3 regions of the Agrobacterium sp. 22-214-1 genome follow, and region 3 is predicted to be linked to each of the others. Evidence: predicted binding sites of a transcription regulator. Region 3 holds the regulator's gene; each other region holds the start of a gene.
What was found. Region 3 encodes PhoB, which activates phosphate uptake and scavenging genes when phosphate is short. Its sites were predicted from a motif close to TGTCATNNANCTGTCAT; they were not measured.
Positions count from the first base shown of each region.

Region 1: a site for PhoB is predicted at 2,335-2,351, ahead of ACQZ5G_RS09270 (DUF1045 domain-containing protein). Genes of this name have one in related genera too.
Region 2: a site for PhoB is predicted at 4,654-4,670, ahead of ACQZ5G_RS21040 (DUF47 family protein). Genes of this name have one in related genera too.

Region 1 is NZ_JBNWCK010000001.1:1,835,693-1,842,320, forward strand. It holds gene phnE (phosphonate ABC transporter, permease protein PhnE) at 1-823, shown strand, start outside; gene phnE (phosphonate ABC transporter, permease protein PhnE) at 823-2,172, shown strand; gene ACQZ5G_RS09270 (DUF1045 domain-containing protein) at 2,444-3,142, shown strand; gene ACQZ5G_RS09275 (alpha-D-ribose 1-methylphosphonate 5-triphosphate diphosphatase) at 3,139-4,275, shown strand; gene phnN (phosphonate metabolism protein/1,5-bisphosphokinase (PRPP-forming) PhnN) at 4,272-4,871, shown strand; gene ACQZ5G_RS09285 (AraC family transcriptional regulator) at 4,959-5,999, shown strand; gene ACQZ5G_RS09290 (transcriptional regulator) at 6,463-6,628, shown strand, end outside.
Region 2 is NZ_JBNWCK010000007.1:41,944-48,571, forward strand. It holds gene ligD (DNA ligase D) at 1-2,066, shown strand, start outside; gene ku (non-homologous end joining protein Ku) at 2,079-2,870, opposite strand; gene ACQZ5G_RS21035 (inorganic phosphate transporter) at 2,961-3,965, opposite strand; gene ACQZ5G_RS21040 (DUF47 family protein) at 3,965-4,609, opposite strand; gene ACQZ5G_RS21045 (NUDIX hydrolase) at 4,723-5,265, shown strand; gene ACQZ5G_RS21050 (efflux RND transporter permease subunit) at 5,504-6,628, opposite strand, start outside.
Region 3 is NZ_JBNWCK010000001.1:1,586,105-1,592,732, reverse strand. It holds gene pstA (phosphate ABC transporter permease PstA) at 1-875, shown strand, start outside; gene pstB (phosphate ABC transporter ATP-binding protein PstB) at 890-1,705, shown strand; gene phoU (phosphate signaling complex protein PhoU) at 1,802-2,527, shown strand; gene phoB (phosphate regulon transcriptional regulator PhoB) at 2,558-3,241, shown strand; gene ACQZ5G_RS08005 (GcrA family cell cycle regulator) at 3,623-4,156, opposite strand; gene ACQZ5G_RS08000 (acetylornithine transaminase) at 4,588-5,787, shown strand; gene argF (ornithine carbamoyltransferase) at 5,845-6,628, shown strand, end outside.

The DNA.
Region 1 (6,628 bases), 250 kb from region 3:
CAACGAGGCAAATTCAGGCAAGTTCTTCGAGCGCCTGCCATATTTCTTCGATTTTCTAAAAACGTTTGTGCCGGATAGCCCGCTTGAAATCTTCCGTGCAATGTTCGATCTGCCGTCGCCCTATGACAATGGCTCGATGAAATACAATTACGTCGCGGATCGCGTCTATGTCACCGACAGCTTTTACATCCCGCATTTCATTTACCAGCTGATCATCACCCTCAACATCGCATTGGTGTCGACGATCATCGGCACAAGCTTCGCCTTCGTGCTCTGCTTCTTCGCCTCCACCAATCTCGTCGGCGCCGGTCTCGTGCGCTTTGTGGTGCGCCGGGTCATGGAAGTGCTGCGCGCCTTCCCGGAAATCGTCGTCGCCGGGCTGTTGACCGCCATTCTATCCATCGGTCCTATCGCCGCGATCATCGCGATTTCTGTCCACACGATCGGCGCTTTGGGCAAGCTGTTCTTCGAAGTGGTGGAAAATGCCGACATGAAGCCCGATGAAGGCCTGCGCGCCGCTGGCGCCAACTGGCTGGAGCGGGTGCGCTTCGCCATCGTGCCGCAGGTTCTGCCCAATTTCGTGTCCTATGCGCTGCTACGCGCCGAAATCAACGTGCGTGCCTCCACCATCATCGGTGCCGTGGGCGGCGGCGGTATCGGCGAGGTCTTCCGGCTTTCGATCGGTAACGATCATGCCTCCAAGACCTATGCCATCATCATCCTTCTGCTGATCACCATCATCGCCGTCGACCAGTTTTCCGGCTGGCTGCGCCGCAGGCTGATCGGCCATCAATCCTTCGAATTCGGACGGGGAGCGGCCTGATGTCGTCCAGCTTCATTCTCAACACCGCCGACCGCGAGAGATTGGCGGCCGCGCATCCGCACGTGTTCAATCGCAGTTTCATGCAGCGATATGGTCTGCTCGTCGGCCTTCTCACTGTCACCTTTTATCTCATCGGCTGCTTTTTCTTCTTCAATGTCGGTCCTGCCTTCATGCAGGGCCGGTGGGATCGTGCCTCGAGTTATATTCAGGACTGGTATTCCTGGCGCGCCCAGCCGCGCCTGCGTTTCGAAGACGGCAAGGTGGAGCCGCAATGGTCCAGCCGCGGGCAATATCCGGTCGATGCAAAGATCGACTGGCTGCAGCCCCTGCCGGGTGGCGGCTACAGCGTCGTTTATGTGGGCACAGACAACCGCCTCGACGTGACCCCGACCCGGGTGGATGTCTATGTCGACGGCAAGAATTATCCCGTCATCATCAATGGAGAACAGGCCCGGGCATCTGACGATGTGCCGCAGGAAATCCAGCAGGACGGCAACAAGGTTCTCGTGCATTTTGGTTTTGCCGGACAGGCGGAAATCCGCACCAGCCAGGTCTATGTGCAGCGCCGTTTCCTTGGATGGGCGAATTTCCTGTTCGACACCAAATCGGAATTCTGGGGCAAGGGCTTTGGTGAACTCGCCGCTCTCGCGCTGTGGGGAGAAAGGCTCGATCCCGGGCGCTCCAATATCGGCCACATGGTGGACGATTTCCTCGACAACAGCGTCTGGCAACATGCCGATATTCTTTCCAAGCTGATGCAGACGCTGGTCATGGCCTTTGTGGGCACGCTGTTCGGAACGCTCGTCGCCCTGCCGCTCGCCTTCATCGCCGCGCGCAACATCACCGCTAACAGGACCGCAAACTGGGGCATGAAGCGGCTGTTCGACTTCCTGCGTTCCATCGACATGCTGATCTGGGCGCTGTTCTTCACCCGCAGCTTCGGGCCCGGACCGATCCCCGGCATTGCCGCGATCTTCTTCACCGATACCGGTGCGCTCGGCAAGGTCTATGCCGAGGCGCTGGAAAATGTCGACGACAAGCAGCGCGAGGGTGTCAAATCGGTCGGCGCTTCCCCGATTGCGGTCAACCGCTTCGGTGTGCTGCCGCAGGTCCTGCCGGTCTTCATTTCGCAGTCACTCTATTTCTGGGAAAGCAATACCCGCTCCGCCACCATCATCGGCGCGGTGGGCGCCGGCGGCATCGGTCTGAAACTGCTGGAAGCGATGGGCACCAATGCCGACTGGGACAAGGTCGCCTATATGGTCCTGCTTATCCTCTTCGTCGTTTTCCTGTTCGACCACATCTCCAATTCGCTGCGTTCACGCCTGATCGGCAAAACACAACACTAGGTCTGAAGGGATGGAATGACGAACCTCGTAACGATGTTCGTCATCTCCTCCAGACACCCGCGCAGTCCCGATTTATGCCGGCCCTATCCCGTCATCATGTCCGCCTGTGTCTTCAGCACATTAGGAAGCTTGCCGCATTTCCAATGCGCTTTTTTCCTTCGGCATCATCATTCTGTCACGGAAACCAATTACCTCGCACTCCTGACCTTGCGGGAAGCTGGCGAGTCACGCCAAATAGCTTCTCATCCCTGGTCTCCCATGACACTGAAGAGTGCTTGCCGTGCGCTATGCCATCTATTTTTCTCCGGCTAAAGATCACCCGTTGACTGAGGCGGCGTCACGCTGGCTGGGCCGCAATGCATTTTCCGGCACGCTGCATGACGACCACGACGACTATGCCGACATGACGGAGGAGCCACGCCGTTACGGTTTCCACGCGACCCTGAAGGCTCCTTTCGAGCTTGCCGAAAAATACAGCGAAGCGGAGCTGCTCACGGCCTTCGAAGATTTCGCGGCCAGCCAGTCCACCTTCGAAATTCCGCGTGTCGTCGTCGGTGCACTCGGGCCGTTTTTTGCACTGATCCCGGACCGCACCTATCAGCCGCTGCAGGATTTTGCCGCCGAGATCGTCGATCATTTCGACCGGTTTCGCGCGCCCCTGTCAGAGACCGATATTGCCCGTCGGCGGCCACAGATGCTGACGGAGAGCCAGCGGCAAAATCTGTCGCTCTGGGGTTATCCCCATGTCATGGATGATTTCCGTTTTCACATGACGCTGACCGGCCGCATCGACGAGAGCGAGCAGCTCGCCATGCGCGAGGTGCTTTCGTCGCGGTTTTCCGAATTCACCGATCGACCTCTCAGCATTTCCGGCCTCGCTTTGTTCATTGAAGAAACGCGCGGCGCGCCCTTTACCGTTCATAGCTGGCACCCCCTTGGCCAGCCACCAAAGAAAGATGCGAACCCATGACCGAGCACGCCCTTTCCAATGCCCGTATCGTTCTGGAAGACGATATTATTCTGGGCTCAGTCCTGATCCGTGACGGCAAGATCGCCGATATCAGCGAAGGTGCTTCCAAAACCGGCGAAGATCTCGAAGGTGATTATTTGATCCCGGGTCTGGTGGAACTGCATACCGACCATCTTGAGCAGCATTATTCACCGCGCCCCGGCGTGATCTGGGACAAGATCGCCGCCATTCAGGCCCATGACGCACAGGTGGCCGCCTCCGGCATCACCACCGTATTCGACTGCCTGCGGCTCGGCTCGGATGAAGACGGCGGCTTCAAGAAGGGTGAAATGCGCGAAATGGCTGACGCCATCGAGGCCGCGGCGGATCAGAACCGCCTTCGTTCGGATCACCTGCTGCATCTGCGCTGTGAAGTCGCTTCCTCTGATGTGCTCGAACATTTCGAAGACTTCGAAACCGATCCGCGCGTGCGGCTGATTTCCCTGATGGACCACTCCCCGGGGCAGCGCCAGTTCCAGTCGATGGATCAGTATATCTTCTATTACCAGAAGAAGCGTGGGTTGAGCGACGAGGCTTTCGCCGAGTTCGTGCGGCGTCGGCAGGCGGCGTCGGCGGAATATTCCGCCAAGCACCGCGATTATCTGGCCGCCCGCTGCGCCGAGCGCGGCATTACGGTCGCAAGCCATGACGACGCCACCGAAGCGCATGTCGGCGAGGCTATCGGCCACGGCGTGAAACTGGCGGAATTCCCCACCAGCGTCGAAGCCGCAAAAGCCTCGCACAGCGCCGGCATGAGCGTGCTGATGGGCGCGCCGAACATCGTTCGCGGCAAGTCCCATTCCGGCAATATCGCCGCCCGCGACCTCGCGGAGATCGGCGTGCTGGATGTTCTTTCTTCCGACTACGTGCCCTTCAGCCTGCTCTTCGCGCCATTCCTGCTCGCCGATCAGGTAGAAGCCATCAGCCTGCCGGAAGCACTGCGCATGGTCACCGCCACGCCGGCGCGCACCGTCGGCCTTCTTGATCGCGGTCGTATCGCGACAGGATTGCGGGCCGACCTGGTCCGGGTTCACCGCGAGGATGGCGTGCCGGTCGCCCGTTCCGTCTGGCGTCAGGGCAAGCGCGTGGCATGACCGATGATGGGCAGGATAGCCGGCGCGCGGCATCGCCCGGCACGATGATCGTGATTGTCGGCCCGAGCGGGGCCGGCAAGGACACGCTGATGGACTATGCCGCAGCGCGACTGTGTGGGCGGCCGGGCTTTCACTTCACCCGCCGCGTCATTACCCGCAGCGGCGATGCGGGGGGTGAAAACCACGATGCCGTTTCGATGCACGAGTTCAACCGGCTGGAAGATGAGGGCGCCTTCGCGGTGTCCTGGCAGGCGCATGGGCTGAAATATGGCATCCCGGCCGCTGTCTATCGTCATCTCAATGCGGGAGATGTGGTCATCGCCAACGGTTCGCGTTCCGCCCTGCCGCATTTCGGCACCGCCTTTTCCCGTCTTAAGGTCGTGAACATCGTTGCGCGGCCGGATGTGCTGGCAAGGCGGCTGGAACAGCGCGGGCGGGAAAGCCGGGACGATATTCTCCGGCGGCTGGAACGCAGCTCGTTGACGGTCGTTGGAGATTTCGACGTGACGACCGTCGACAATAGCGGCGCTATCGAAGATGCCGGCCAAGCCATCATGCAGGTGCTGGAGCAAAGCGCAGACACCGACCGCACTTAAAATCCCGGAGCCGGGCTGCTCGACAAACGCTCTCTCAAGCCTTACCATCAGGCGACAATTTCCAAACATGGTACGCCAAGGCGAGGGATGCCCGAGAAAAGGGTCAGCGACGAGATAAGTGTGGTGGCCGGTCTGGCTGCCGGCGTCAGCAATTATGCCCGGTCCCGGGGCATCGATATCGCGCCGATCTGCAAGGCTCTGGACATTGATCCAGCCATATTCAGCAGCCTGACGGAACGTATCAGCCTCGATAGATTTTCCCGCCTGCTCGAAACCTGCGCACTGATTTCCGGCGACGACGCCTTCGGTCTACAATGCGCCTCCACCTTTCCAGCGGGTGCATCCGGCGCGTTCGGATATGGGCTGATCAGCGCACCGACGGTACGGGCGTTCCTGCGTTTTCTTCAGGACCATGTCTATTACGCGACCAACAACAGCAATTTCACCATGGTAACGGATGCCACGCAGGTAACCCTGTCATGGTCCTTCGCGCCGGTTATCGCCAAACGCGATCAGTATGTGGATTTGTCGCTCGCCGTCCTGGTACAACGTCTCCGTGATATTCTCGGAGATCGTATCAACCAGATCGAGATCGGTCTGGAGCGGCCGAAACCGAATAATATTCAGCTATTTAAAGAAAGAATGACCAGGCGCGTCAGTTTTTCCCAGCCGATCCATACCATGCGTCTTCCGGTATCGCTTCTCGATGTGGTCAATCCGAATGCGGATGAGCGGCTGTTCGAGCTGATGAACCTGCAATGCCGCATGTTGCGACCGGAAACATCGGCGGACGCGACCCATTTCATTGACCAGGTGAAGCGGTACATGCAGATGCGGCTCTCGGATGCCGAGCTTTCGCTCGGCGAGATCGCTCCCTATTTCAACCTGTCGGAACGGAGTTTTCAACGGCGGCTCGCAGAGCTCGGCACCAATCTCAACGAGATAAAGGATGCCATTCGCAAAAATGCCGGTTTCAAACTCCTCGTGGAAAGCGATCTTCCGGTATCCGACATCAGTTACAGGCTTGGCTATTCGACACCCGGTGCGTTTTCGCGTTCCGTCTCCCGCTGGTTCGGCGCAACACCGACCGATATTCGCAAGAAACACGCGCATCATTCCGCCGGATGATACATGTTGACGGCATCAATATTTCGAAATGACGCATTAAATTTGAGAAATATGTCAGCGCTCATCGCAATATGTGCCGAAACATAACAATAAAACGAAAAACTTGGCGCGAGATGTTATTCTATCGGTGAGGCACATCGCCTATTAGAGCGCCGCATATCCTTCGGGTGTGACGAAAACATTCCAGAGCTTTGAAGCTGCATTTCACGCCAGACCAATTGTGGTCCTTGGCGATATCGATGTTGCAGTTCCTTTCAATGCACAGAATAGAGCGTCCGCGCCGGGATCGGCTGGCTGCGAAATCGGCCCTTATTGCATAATTACCGATGCCCGATGAAACCTATTGGCGAAACTAGCGTTTCTGTTCGCGTATAGACAGAGCGGTAAACGAGCTGGTTTCGGGGAATGAATCATTGACTGATCGCGCCCCGGGAAGGCCAATCTCTTTTAAGGCTGAAAGAAAATGTCTTCAAATACGCCGCATGAACATCGCCAGACGCGTGAAATCATCCTTTCGGAGCGTGAGCGGCATTATCTGGGGCTGGTCGCGCGGGGCAAGCATCCGTCCCACATCGCCTTGATAACCGGCGCGGACGAAGCGGACGTGAAGGACACTCTTGAAAGGGTGC
Region 2 (6,628 bases), on a different contig from region 3:
CCGGAGAAAGCCGGGAGAACTGGCTGCTTATCAAGGGCGATGACGAGGAGGCGAGGCATAAGGGCGGCGCGGATATTCTCGAAGAACGGCCGGAATCCGTAAAGACCGGGCGCAGTGTCGAGGAAGTTGCAGCCAAACCGAAGGATACCTGGAACTCCAAAACGGTGTCGAAAAAGACCGTCGCTTCTGCCTCAGGCAGGAAACAGGCTCATGCGCTGCCCAAAGGCGCACGCAAACTGGCTATGCCATCCTTCGTGCCGCCGGCGCTCGCCACGCTCAAGCCTAAACCGCCGGATGGTTCTCGCTGGCTGCATGAAATCAAATTCGACGGTTACCGCCTGCAGGCGCGCGTCGATCAGGGCAAACTTCAACTGCTGACCCGCAGCGGGCTGGACTGGACGGAGAAATTCGGCCGGGCCGTGACAGGAGCGCTCACGGCGCTACCGGTGGAAACGGTGTTGATCGATGGCGAAATCGTCATCGAACGGGATAACGGCGCCTCCGATTTCTCCGCCTTGCAGCAGGATCTGAGCGAAGGGCGCAGCGACCGCTTCGTATTCTATGCCTTCGACCTTCTTTATCTCGATGGCAGCGATCTGCGCGGTGCGGCATTGAGCGAGCGAAAGGCGCTGCTCGAAAAGCTGCTGCCGGCGGGCGACCCTCATCTCCGTTACAGCCAGCATTTCGAAGAAAGTGGCGCGCTTGTTCTGGACCATGCCTGCCGGCTCAGCCTCGAGGGCGTCATTTCCAAAGTCAGGAACAGCAAATATGTTTCGGGCCGCAAGGGCGAATGGGTAAAATCCAAATGCTCGATGCGACAGGAATTCGTCATCGGCGGTTATACCGTCTCCTCGACATCGGACCATGCCATCGGATCGCTGGCGCTCGGCGTTTATGAAAATGGCAAGCTGCGCCATGTCGGCCGTGTCGGGACAGGCTATACGGGCGAAGTGGCGGAGATGCTGCTTGGCCGGCTGAAGCCGCTGGAGCGCAAGGAAAGCCCGTTCGGTGAGAAACTCACCGCGCTTGCCCGCCGCGATCTTCATTTCGTCAAGCCGGAACTGGTCGCTGAAGTGGAGTTTCGTGCATGGTCTGGAGATGGCAATCTGCGTCACGCCTCCTTCCGGGGGCTGCGCGAAGACAAGCCCGCAGCAGAAATCGAACGCGAGGAGAAGGCCGTGTCCGATACCCAGGCGCCGCAATCGAAGATCAAGTTCACCCATCCGGACCGGCTTTATTGGCCGGAGGACGGCGTGACGAAGGAGGGGCTTGCCGATTATTATGCGCAGGTCTGGCGGCACATGGCGCCCTTTGTCGTCAACCGGCCGCTGGCATTGTTGCGCTGCCCGGAGGGCATAGAGGGGCAGCGATTTTTCCAGAAACATGCCTGGCGCGGCATCAACAAGGCCGTCGAGCAAATCAAGGATCCCAAGGACAAGGGCGGAGAACCGCTGATCCGCATCACCGATTTCGATGGCCTGATGGCGCTCGTGCAATCAGCCGCGCTCGAAATCCACCCCTGGGGCGCGACCACCGCCAATTGGGAAAAGCCGGACATGATCACCATGGATATCGACCCCGGCGAGGATGTGGCATGGGAAGAGGTGATCGAAGCGGCGCTGGAGCTGAAGCGGCGTTTCGAAGAAGCCGGGCTTGCCGCTTTCGTCAAGACCTCCGGCGGCAAGGGCCTGCATGTTGTCGCACCCCTGAAGCCGCAGGCGGGCTGGGCCCCGGTAAAAGCCTTCGCCAAGGCCATGGCGGCGGATATGTCGAAGGCCGAGCCGGAGAAATATCTCTCCGTCGCCACCAAGGCGAAACGGCAGGGCCGCATTTTCATCGACTATCTGCGCAATGGCAGGGGCAATACGGCGGTTGCGGCCTATTCAACACGTGCCCGGCCGGGAGCCGCCATTTCAGCACCCCTCGAATGGTCGGAACTCACCGCCGAGATCGGCCCGGCCCATTTCACCGTCAACAATATCGGCGCGCGTCTTTCCGCGCTGAAAAAAGACCCGTGGGATGGATTTTTTGCTGCTGCCGAGCCGCTTCCGAAAAAGGCCCGCTGAAGGCATCGAGCCTCAACTTCTCTTTTCGGAAGCAAGGCTTTTCTTCAGGGCATCCATGATGTTGATGACATTGCCACCGGTGCGTGCCTTCGTGCCGGTTTTCTTTTTCGAGGAGGAGACCTCCTCGCCCTTGGTCTTCAGCAGGGACTTGATCTTCTTCTGAATGGGGTCCTGCACCAAAGCCGGTTTCCAACCCGTCACCTGTTTGCCGATGCGTTTTTCCATGGCGTCCAGCAGCGGCCGGTCGATTTTCATCTTCGGCTCCAGCGCGTCGATGCTTTCGCGCACCTCTTCGCCATAATGCAGCGTCCAAAGGATGATGCCTTTCCCCGACGGTTCGAGGAGCACAGCCCTTTCACGACGGTAGATTACGAGGCGCGCAATACCGAAAACATCGTTCACCTTCATGGCCTCGCGAATGACGCTGAAGGCTTCGGTGCCGATCTTGTCTTCCGGGCGCAGAAAATGCGGACGGTCGTACCAGATCCAGTCGATCGATCCTTTCGGCACGAAGGTCTTGATATCGATGGTGCGGGTGCTTTCCAGCGCCACCGCATCGATCTCGTCATCCTCCAGCAGAACGTAATCGTCCTCGGCGCGGGGAAAACCTTTTACCTGGTTTTTGGCGGCGACCGGTCGGTGGGTGATGCTGTCGACATAACGGCTTTCGACGCGGTTGCCGGTTTTGCGATTGAGGATGTGGAAGGTGTATTTGTTGCCTTCCGTCGTCGCGGGCGTCAGCGAGACGGAAGCCGTCACCAGCGACAGCTTGAGATAACCCTTCCAGAAAACCTGCCGTGCCATGTCCGCGATCCGCATTGGTCCCCCGGAACAACAGCCACGGGGTGGCTTTTGTTCCGGGAGGAGCGGCAAATCGGGGCAGGGCTGAACCTATCAGCCGAACAGCGACGTCAGCCCGTAAACCGCGGCGGAGATCAGCGCAGCCGCGGGCATGGTCACGATCCAGGCGATGACGATATTGCCGGCAAGGCCCCAGCGCACCGCCGAGACGCGGCGGGCCGCGCCGACGCCGACGATGGCGCCGGTGATCGTGTGGGTGGTCGAGACCGGAATGCCGAGCCACGTCGCACCGAACAGCGTCAGCGCACCGCCGGTTTCGGCGCAGAAACCCTGCATCGGATTGAGCCGGGTGATCTTCGATCCCATCGTATGGACGATACGCCAGCCGCCGAACAGCGTGCCGAGCGCCATGGCCGACTGGCAGGAAATCACCACCCAGAAGGGCACGTAGAAGCTCTCGCCGAGATGTCCCTGGCTGAAGAGCAACACGGCAATGATGCCCATGGTCTTCTGCGCGTCGTTGCCGCCGTGTCCCAGCGAATAAAGCGAGGCGGAGATGAACTGCATCACGCGGAAGGTGCGGTCCACGGCAAAGGGCGTTTGCCGCACGAACAGCCAGGAGACGGTGAGCACCAGAAGCAGGGCGAGGAAGAAGCCGATGGCCGGCGACATGAAGATGGCGCCCACGGTTTTCAGCAGGCCCGACCAGACGATGGAATTGAAACCCACCTTCGCAAATCCAGCACCGACGAGCCCGCCGATCAGCGCATGCGACGAGCTGGAGGGAATGCCGAAAATCCAGGTGACGATGTTCCAGACGATGGCGCCGATCAGCGCCGCGAAGATCACCTGCGGCGATACGATGGCCGGATCGATGATGCCGGTGCCGAGCGTTTCGGCCACATGCAGGCCGAAGAACAGGAAGGCGATGAAGTTGAAGAAGGCCGCCCAGGCGACCGCATATTGCGGGCGCAGCACGCGGGTGGAGACGATGGTGGCGATGGAATTGGCGGCATCGTGCAGACCGTTCAGAAAATCGAAGAACAGCGCGATGGCGATAAGGCCGATTAGCAGCGGCAGGGCAAGTGCGACATCCATCAGACGTTCTCGATAACGATGCCGCTGATCTCGTTGGCCACATCCTCGAAACGGTCGACGACCTTTTCGAGTTCGCCGTAGATCTCGCTGCCGATCATATAGGCCATGGCATTGCCGCTTGCGCCGTGGCGGCGGAAGAGGTCCTTGAGACCCTGATCGTGAAGTTCGTCGGAGCGGCCTTCAACGCGGGTCACCTCTTCGGCGATGGATGACAGGCGATGCGCATTCGTGCCGACCTTGTTGAGAAGCGGAATGGCTTCCGCGATGAGGCCGGCTGCGCGCACGATCTCATGACCCATTTCCTTCATCAGCGGATCGAATTCCGTTTGCTCGAAAAGACGGATGGTCTTGACGGTCTTGTGCATCATGTCGATGGCGTCATCCATCGACTGGATGAGATCCTTGATGTCGCCGCGGTCGAAGGGGGTGATGAAGCTGCGCCTGACGGCGAGTAGCACCTCGCGGGTGATGTCGTCCGCCTGATGTTCGAGGGCGACGATGAGGTCGCAGTTCTTCTCGACGTCGATGCCGCTCAAAAGTTGGTCAAGGGCCTCGGCCGCTTTGATGACGGTTTCGGAATGTTTGCTGAACATGTCGAAGAAACGGTCCTCGCGCGGCATCAGCTTGCGAAAAATACTCATCATGCGAATTGGCCCTCAATGGCGCTTTATTAGTTGTGGGGGGTGATTGTCATAAAACTGTCATAAATGCACGCGGGGCATTGATGCAACCCGGAAAATCAGCACTATCAACGGATATGAAACCCACCAAGAAAAGCCGGAAAACCCGCCCGGCTCGTGCACTGACATTGCTCCAGCAGCTTGCTGCGGTTCCGGAAAAGCTCTTCACCGGCGCTTTCCGGCAGCAATATGCCGCGCTTTGCTTCCGTTATGCCGGCAATGGCGAGGATGTCGAAATCCTCCTCGTCACGTCCCGTACCAGCGGACGCTGGATCATTCCGCGCGGCTGGCCGATGAAACGCAAGAAGCCGCACGAGGCGGCGGCAATCGAGGCGTGGGAGGAGGCGGGCGTGCGCGGCCGGGTGAAAAAGAATGCGGTTGGCCGCTATACCTATCTCAAGATGCTCGACAATGGCGATGTCGTTCCCTGCATGGTCGATGTGTTCCAGATAGAGGTGACGGAGGCGGAAACCAGTTTCAAGGAACGCGGTGAACGCCTGCTGGAATGGGTGCGCCCGGATGAGGCGGCAAGGCGCGTTCGCGATATCGAACTGAAGTCGCTTCTTGTCGATTTTCGCCCGAAGGGCAAAAAGAAGCGTCAGGGCAGCGAGAGGCCGTAACCGCACCCGTCCGGCATCCGCTCCTGTGGTCAAGACTGTAATGCCGCCGCAATGGGCCATCTCCAACCTTGCCTGATGTTTGCCGTCAGGTGCCGTTGCATGAAACCATGTCGTCCCGTTCTCCGCTTTTTATTGCGTTATCTCCATCCCATCATCGTCCTCGCCGTGCTTCTGGCGGGCCCGGCCGCCATTCTCCTGCTGAGGTGACGGCAACTCCATGGATGCAAAACCGGCCTTTTCAGGCCGGCTGCTTTTGGGAAGGTTGCGCCGGATGGTTCGAATGCCCCGTTTCATCCGGCGCTTTCGGCAACAGGCGGGTAAAACGCCTGACGATGCTGTCTATATAGGACAGGATGGTCGGCACCACGATCAGGGTCAGCAGCGTGGAACTGATGAGGCCCCCAACCACCGCATGGGCCATCGGCGCACGCTGCGCGCCGCCACCGCTGACGGCCAGACCGAGCGGGATCATGCCGAAGATCATCGCCAGTGTCGTCATGATGATCGGGCGGAAGCGGATGACGCCGGCATTTTCCAGCGCCGCGTTCAGCGATAGCCCACGCCGCCGCTCACGATTGGCGAAATCGACCAGCAGGATGCCGTTTTTGGTCACGAGGCCCATCAGCATGATGAAGCCGATCAGCGAGAACATGTTGATCGTACTGCCGGCCACCATCAGCCCGATGAGGACGCCGACAAGCGAAAGTGGCAGGGACGCCATGATGGCGAGCGGTTGCATGAAACTGCCGAATTGCGAGGCGAGCACGATGTAGATGAAGATAACGGCCATGGTAAGCGCCGTGACCATGTGGCCGATGGTCTCCTGCATGGTTTCGGCGTCACCGCCGAAGCGGATGCGATAGCCGTTCGGCAGGTCACGACCGGCTGTCAGGCCCTGCAACGTCTCCGTCACGTCGCCAAGCGTGCGGCCGGCGATATTGGCCGAAACCAGTATCTCGCGGCGATTGTCGATACGGCGGATTTCGGCGGGGGCCGGCATGATGCCGATATCGGCAACCTGATCGAGACGCACCATCAGCGGTGCGCCGTTCGCGGCCGTGCGGCTGGTCGCGATCATCAATTCACCGAGACCTGCCGCGTCGGACCGCCGCTCGACGGGCAGGCGGATGACGATATCGTAGCTGTTGCCGTCCGCATCCGTCCATTTCGACACATCCTCGCCGCCGATAAGGGGGGAAAGGGCCGCGGCAAGATCGGAGCGGGCAATGCCGAGATCGCTCGCCGCCGCAGGCTTCAGGCGGACCGAAAGAATGGAGGTCACATCCCTGGCGCTGGAGGTCACATCCACGAGGCCGGGGATTTTCTTCATGTCTTCGACCAGACCGGTGGCGATTTTTTCGAG
Region 3 (6,628 bases):
GCACCGTCACGCTGCTGGCGTCGGGCGACGTCGACAGCGCCTTCAAGGGCCAAGTCGACCTGACGGCGGATGAAGCCAATCGCCGTATCTCGAACCAGCAGCTCGGCTGGATGAACCAGCTCGCCGAAAGCGGCCAGCTCGGCAAACATTTCAATACCGGCATCTTCGTCAACGGCGCGTCGAGCCGTCCGGAAGCGGCGGGTGTCGGCGTGGCGCTGATCGGCTCCTTCTACATGATGCTGATCGTGCTGGTGCTGTCATTGCCGATCGGCGTCGCGGCCTCCATCTATCTCGAGGAATTCGCCCCGAAGAACCGTCTGACGGATCTTATCGAGGTGAATATCAACAATCTCGCGGCCGTTCCCTCTATCGTTTACGGTCTGCTCGGACTCTCGGTTTTCATCAACTTCATGGGCTTTCCGCGCTCGGCCTCGCTGGTCGGCGGTCTCGTCCTGACGCTGATGACCCTGCCGACGATCATCATCGCGACGCGCGCTGCCCTGAAGGCCGTGCCGCCGTCTATCCGCGCCGCCGCCCTCGGCCTCGGCGCTTCCAAGATGCAGACGATCTTCCACCATGTGCTGCCGCTCGCCATGCCCGGCATTCTGACCGGCACCATCATCGGTCTCGCCCACGCGCTGGGCGAAACGGCGCCGCTGCTCCTGATCGGCATGGTGGCATTCGTTGCGAATTATCCGACAACGCCGATGGATCCGTCCACGGCCCTGCCGGTGCAGATTTACATGTGGGCGAACGAAGCCGAGCGCGCCTTTGTCGAAAGGACATCCGGCGCTATCATCATCCTGCTTCTGTTCCTCATCGTCATGAATGTTGGCGCAATCCTGTTGCGTCGCCGCTTCGAACGGCGCTGGTAGAAGGAGCTTGAGCAATGAACATGTTGTCGGAAGCAGCAGTTGAAAAGGCGCTGGACAAGAAAATGAATGAAGTCTCATACAAGATGATCGGCAAGGACGTTTCGGTTTATTACGGCGAAAAGCGCGCGCTTTACGACGTGAATCTCAACGTTCGGGAAAATACGGTGACCGCGCTTATCGGCCCGTCCGGCTGCGGCAAATCCACCTTCCTGCGTACCCTGAACCGTATGAACGACACGATTGACGGTTGCCGGGTCACCGGCAAGATCACGCTCGACACCGACGATATCTACGATCAGGCGATTGACGTCGTGGAATTGCGCGCCCGCGTCGGCATGGTGTTCCAGAAGCCGAACCCCTTCCCGAAGTCGATCTACGAAAACATTTCCTACGGTCCGCGCATCCATGGTCTCGCCCGCAACAAGGCGGATATGGACCAGATCGTCGAGCAGAGCCTGCAGAAGGCGGGTCTCTGGAACGAGGTTAAGGATCGTCTGCACGAATCCGGCACCGGTCTTTCCGGCGGTCAGCAGCAGCGTCTGTGCATCGCACGCGCCGTTGCCGTCAGCCCGGAAGTGATCCTGATGGACGAGCCCTGCTCGGCTCTCGACCCGATTGCGACCGCAAAGGTCGAAGAATTGATCCACGAGCTGCGCACCAATTACACCATCGTCATCGTCACGCACTCCATGCAGCAGGCGGCGCGTGTTTCCCAGCGCACGGCCATGTTCCATCTTGGTCATCTTGTCGAGGAAAACGAAACCGACAAGATGTTCACCAATCCGGATGACCAGCGCACGCAGGATTACATCATGGGCCGCTTCGGCTGATCCCGGCCGGCGCTTTATCGAAACCGTACAAGACTGGTGCTTCTGCCGTGCCCGCTTCCGGGTACGCGCATGCAGGCCAAGCCGGAGGACTAGACCATGACACAGACAACGACCCATTCTCACATCGTTTCCGTTTATGACGATGAATTGAAGTTTCTGACGCGCCGCATCGCCGAAATGGGCGGTCTTGCGGAGCAGATGTGCGCCGACGCCGTGCGTGCGCTCGTCAATTCCGATGCCGCGCTCGCCCAGAAGGTCATTTCCGACGATGCGATCCTCGACCACGCCGAGCGCGAGATCGGCGACAAGGCCATCGTCACCATCGCCAAACGCCAGCCGATGGCGGCAGACCTTCGCGAGATCATCGGCACCCTGCGTATTGCAGCTGACCTTGAGCGCGTCGGCGACCTTGGCAAGAACACCGCCAAGCGCGTCATCGCCGTTGCCGGCACCGGCGTGCCGCGTAAGCTCGCCCGCGGCATAGAGCACCTGTCGGAACTGGCGCTGGTACAGCTCAAGGAAGTGCTGGACGTCTATTCCACGCGTTCCGCCGAGAAGGCCAATGCCATCCGCGAGCGCGACGAGGAAATCGACGCCATGTATACGTCGCTCTTCCGTGAGCTTCTGACCTACATGATGGAAGATCCGCGCAACATTACCACCTGCACGCATCTTCTGTTCTGCGCCAAGAATATCGAGCGTATCGGCGATCACGCCACCAATATCGCCGAGACGATCTATTACATGACCACCGGCAGCCAGCCGGAAGGCGAGCGTCCGAAGGACGACAGTTCCAACACCCTCGGTTCGGTGACCGAGTAACAGACAGGCAGCGGCTTGCGGAGTTAGTATATGGTGCCCAAGATTGCAGTTGTGGAAGACGAGGAAGCGCTGAGCGTCCTGCTTCGTTACAATCTCGAGGCTGAGGGATATGACGTCGACACGATATCCCGTGGAGACGAGGCAGAAATCAGGCTGCAGGAACGTATTCCGGACCTCCTTATCCTGGATTGGATGCTTCCCGGCGTTTCCGGTATCGAACTGTGCCGTCGGCTCAGGATGCGGCCGGAAACCGAGCGCCTGCCCATCATCATGCTGACGGCGCGCGGCGAAGAAAGCGAACGGGTTCGCGGTCTCGCCACCGGCGCCGACGATTATGTCGTCAAGCCGTTCTCGACGCCGGAACTCATGGCCCGCGTCAAGGCGATGCTGCGCCGCGCCCGCCCCGAGGTTCTGTCTTCGGTGCTGAAATGCGGGGATATCGAACTGGATCGTGAGACCCATCGCGTTCACCGCAAGAGCCGCGAAGTGCGCCTCGGCCCGACGGAATTCCGCTTGCTGGAATTCCTGATGACCTCTCCCGGCCGGGTGTTTTCCCGCTCGCAGTTGCTGGATGGCGTCTGGGGTCACGATATCTATGTGGATGAGCGCACCGTCGACGTGCATGTCGGACGTCTGCGCAAGGCGCTCAATTTTTCGCATATGCAGGATGTCATCCGCACCGTGCGCGGCGCCGGATATTCAATGGAAGCCTGAGAAAACCGAAACCGATGGTTTCACTTGGGATAAATTCTCCAAAAATCAGAAGGCCCGAGACCGGAACGGTGTCGGGCCTTTCGATTTTGAACCTTCCGCAAACGCGTATCCTCGTTCTTTTGAAGGTGACAGACGGTCTGCTGAAAGCCGGATTGCGCGGTGAAACCTGACAGTAGGAAGGGCGCGGCACGTCGCCGACGAATTCAGAGCATTTGCCGCAAGGGCCCATCGCGGTTTTACATCCGGAGAATGCGCAAGAACAGGGATTGGGAGCGCCTCTTAAACAACGCGGGCTCCGCGTCTGAACCACTTTGGATTCCGCCATAAAAAAACGGGCCCGAAGGCCCGTAGTTTTTGAGTGTCGAATGCGTGCCGCAACACTCAAGCCTTGCGACGCTCGCTTACCGGCTGGTAGGCAAGCTTTGCATGGAACTTGCAATAGGGCGAAGATTCCAGTGCTTCACAACCGCAGAAATGGAAATCATCCTTCAGCGGATCGCCGACCGGCCACTTGCAGGTGCGCTCCGTCAGTTCCGTCAGCGTCAGGCGGCGGGAAATCGGCGTAACGACATTTTTGGAGGGAACGTAATCGAGAACTTCGGCGGTCTCGATATCGATCTCCTCGTGCAGCGCCGTTGCCGCGCTCGAGCGGTTCAAGGCGCGTGCAGGTGCTGCGCTGACGCGGGTCGCGAAATTCGTCGCGCGCGGGGCAGGGGCAGCGGTGCGCTTGGGCGCGGAACGCGCCGAGGTAACCGGGCCGCCGGCCTTCACGCGTCCCGGCAGGTTGAGGCGATGGACCTTGCCGATGACGGCATTGCGGCTCACGCCGCCCAGCTGCGCTGCTATCTGGCTGGCGCTAAGCCCCTCGGACCACAATTTCTTGAGTTTTTCGACTCGTTCGTCTGTCCAGTTCATGCCGCTTCTCCGCTTGTCGCGTATAATGTCGGCAGAATCCCTCTCCGCCTCGCGGGCGTGCCGCGAGCGTGGTTTCTGCCTGATTTTTGGTGACTAGTTCCGCCGCAATGCAGTCTAGTAATTAGCGATTAACCTAGTGCCACGCAGACTCCGTGGCAAGAGTCGCGGGAATCATCTCGAATCGATTTTCCGGTTTTCCCCAACTTGCTGGCGAGTTGAGTCTGAAAGGCAACACCTTGGGCCTCATCCGCCGCCACCTACTAGGGCTTGAGAAGCCCGGGAAACGCGGACTTTTGTTGACATCGGCAGGCGAAGTGACAATAGTGCCCCTGCCGCCGCGAGGCGGCATTTTTGATTTTCAGGCAAGGGATAACCCCGAAAGCCTATTGACAACCGTCTGACAGCGCTTCCGCGCAAGGAGTGATACAGCCATGGCCGAAGCCGCCGCGCCATTGTTCGATACGTTTGCTAGAGCCCCCCTGCGCTTCGAGCGAGGCGAGGGCGTCTGGCTGCTCACGGAAAGCGGCGAACGATATCTGGATTTTGCGGCCGGCGTCGCGGTCAACTCGCTGGGTCACGCCCATCCGCACCTCGTGGAGGCGATCAAGACCCAAGCCGAGAAGGTCTGGCACGTCTCGAACCTTTATGAAGTCCCGGGCCAGGAAAAGCTTGCAAAGCGCCTGACGGAAGCGACATTCGCAGACAAGGTCTTCTTCACCAATTCCGGCGCGGAAGCGCTGGAATGCGCGATCAAGACCGCGCGCCGTTATCATTATTCCAAGGGGCATCCGGAAAAGTTCCGTATCATCACCTTTGAAGGCGCCTTCCATGGCCGCACGCTGGCGACGATTGCCGCCGGCGGCCAGCAGAAATATCTCGAAGGTTTCGGTCCCAAGGTCGAAGGTTTCGACCAGGTGCCCTTCGGTGACGTCGATGCGCTGGAAGCCGCCATCACGGCCGAAACGGCCGCGCTTCTGATCGAGCCCATTCAGGGTGAGGGCGGCATTCGCGCGCCAGCCAAGGAATTCCTGCAGCTGCTGCGGTCGCTCTGTGATGAGCACGGCATGTTGCTGATTTTCGACGAGGTCCAGACCGGCGTTGGCCGTACGGGCAAGCTCTTTGCCTATGAGCAGACGGGCGTTGCACCGGATATCATGGCGGTTGCCAAGGGTATCGGCGGCGGTTTCCCGCTCGGTGCATGCCTTGCGACGGCGGATGCCGCTTCCGGCATGACGGCGGGCGTGCATGGCACCACCTATGGCGGCAACCCGCTGGCCATGGCTGTCGGCAATGCCGTGCTCGATGTCGTCCTCTCCGAGGGCTTTCTGGAAAAGGTCCGTGATGTCGCGCTGGTCTTCCGCCAGGGCCTTGCTTCGCTGAAGGATCGTTATCCTGACGTTATCGAGGAAATCCGTGGCGAAGGCCTGCTTCTCGGCATCAAGGCCAAGGTTCCATCGGGCGAGCTGTTGCAGGCCATGCGCGCCGAGCATCTGCTGGGCGTGCCGGCGGGCGACAACGTCATCCGTCTTCTGCCGCCGCTCGTCACCACGGCGGAAGAGGCCCGCGAGGGTCTGTCACGCGTGGAAGCGGCCGCCGCTTCCCTGACAGCGAAACAGGCAAAAATCGCCTGAGGAAACAATAAAGGGCGGGCCTCTTCCCCGAGGCTCGCGAGCATGGGACAGTTTGAAATGGCTTCACCTAAACATTTTCTCGACCTGTCGGCCGTCAGCTCGCAGGACCTGCGGGCAATTCTCGACGACGCCCGCACACGCAAGGCCGCCACCAAGGCCGGAACGGCGGAAAAGCCGCTTGCCGGCAAGATGCTGGCTATGATCTTCGAAAAGCCTTCCACCCGCACCCGCGTCTCCTTCGATGTCGGCATGCGCCAGCTCGGCGGCGAGACGCTTTTCCTCTCCGGTACGGAAATGCAGCTCGGTCGCGCCGAAACGATCGGCGATACGGCCAAGGTGCTGTCGCGTTACGTCGACGCCATCATGATCCGCACGACGGATCATTCGCGCCTGCTGGAGCTTGCCGAACACGCGACGGTGCCGGTCATCAACGCCCTGACGGACGACACGCATCCCTGCCAGATCATGGCGGATATCATGACCTTCGAGGAACATCGCGGCCCGGTCAAAGGCAAGACTATTGCCTGGACGGGTGACGGCAATAACGTCCTGCATTCCTTCGTCGAAGGCTCGGCCCGTTTCGGTTACCGCATGACGATGGCCGTGCCGATGGGCTCCGAACCGCATGACAAGTTCCTGAACTGGGCGCGCAACAATGGCGGCGAGATCATGCTGTGCCACGACGCCGACAAGGCCGTTGCGGGTGCGGACTGCGTCGTCACCGATACCTGGGTGTCCATGAACCAGGAACACAAGGCGCGCGGCCACAACATCTTCCAGCCCTATCAGGTGAATGAAGCCCTGATGGCCAAGGCGGAAAAAGACGCGCTGTTCATGCATT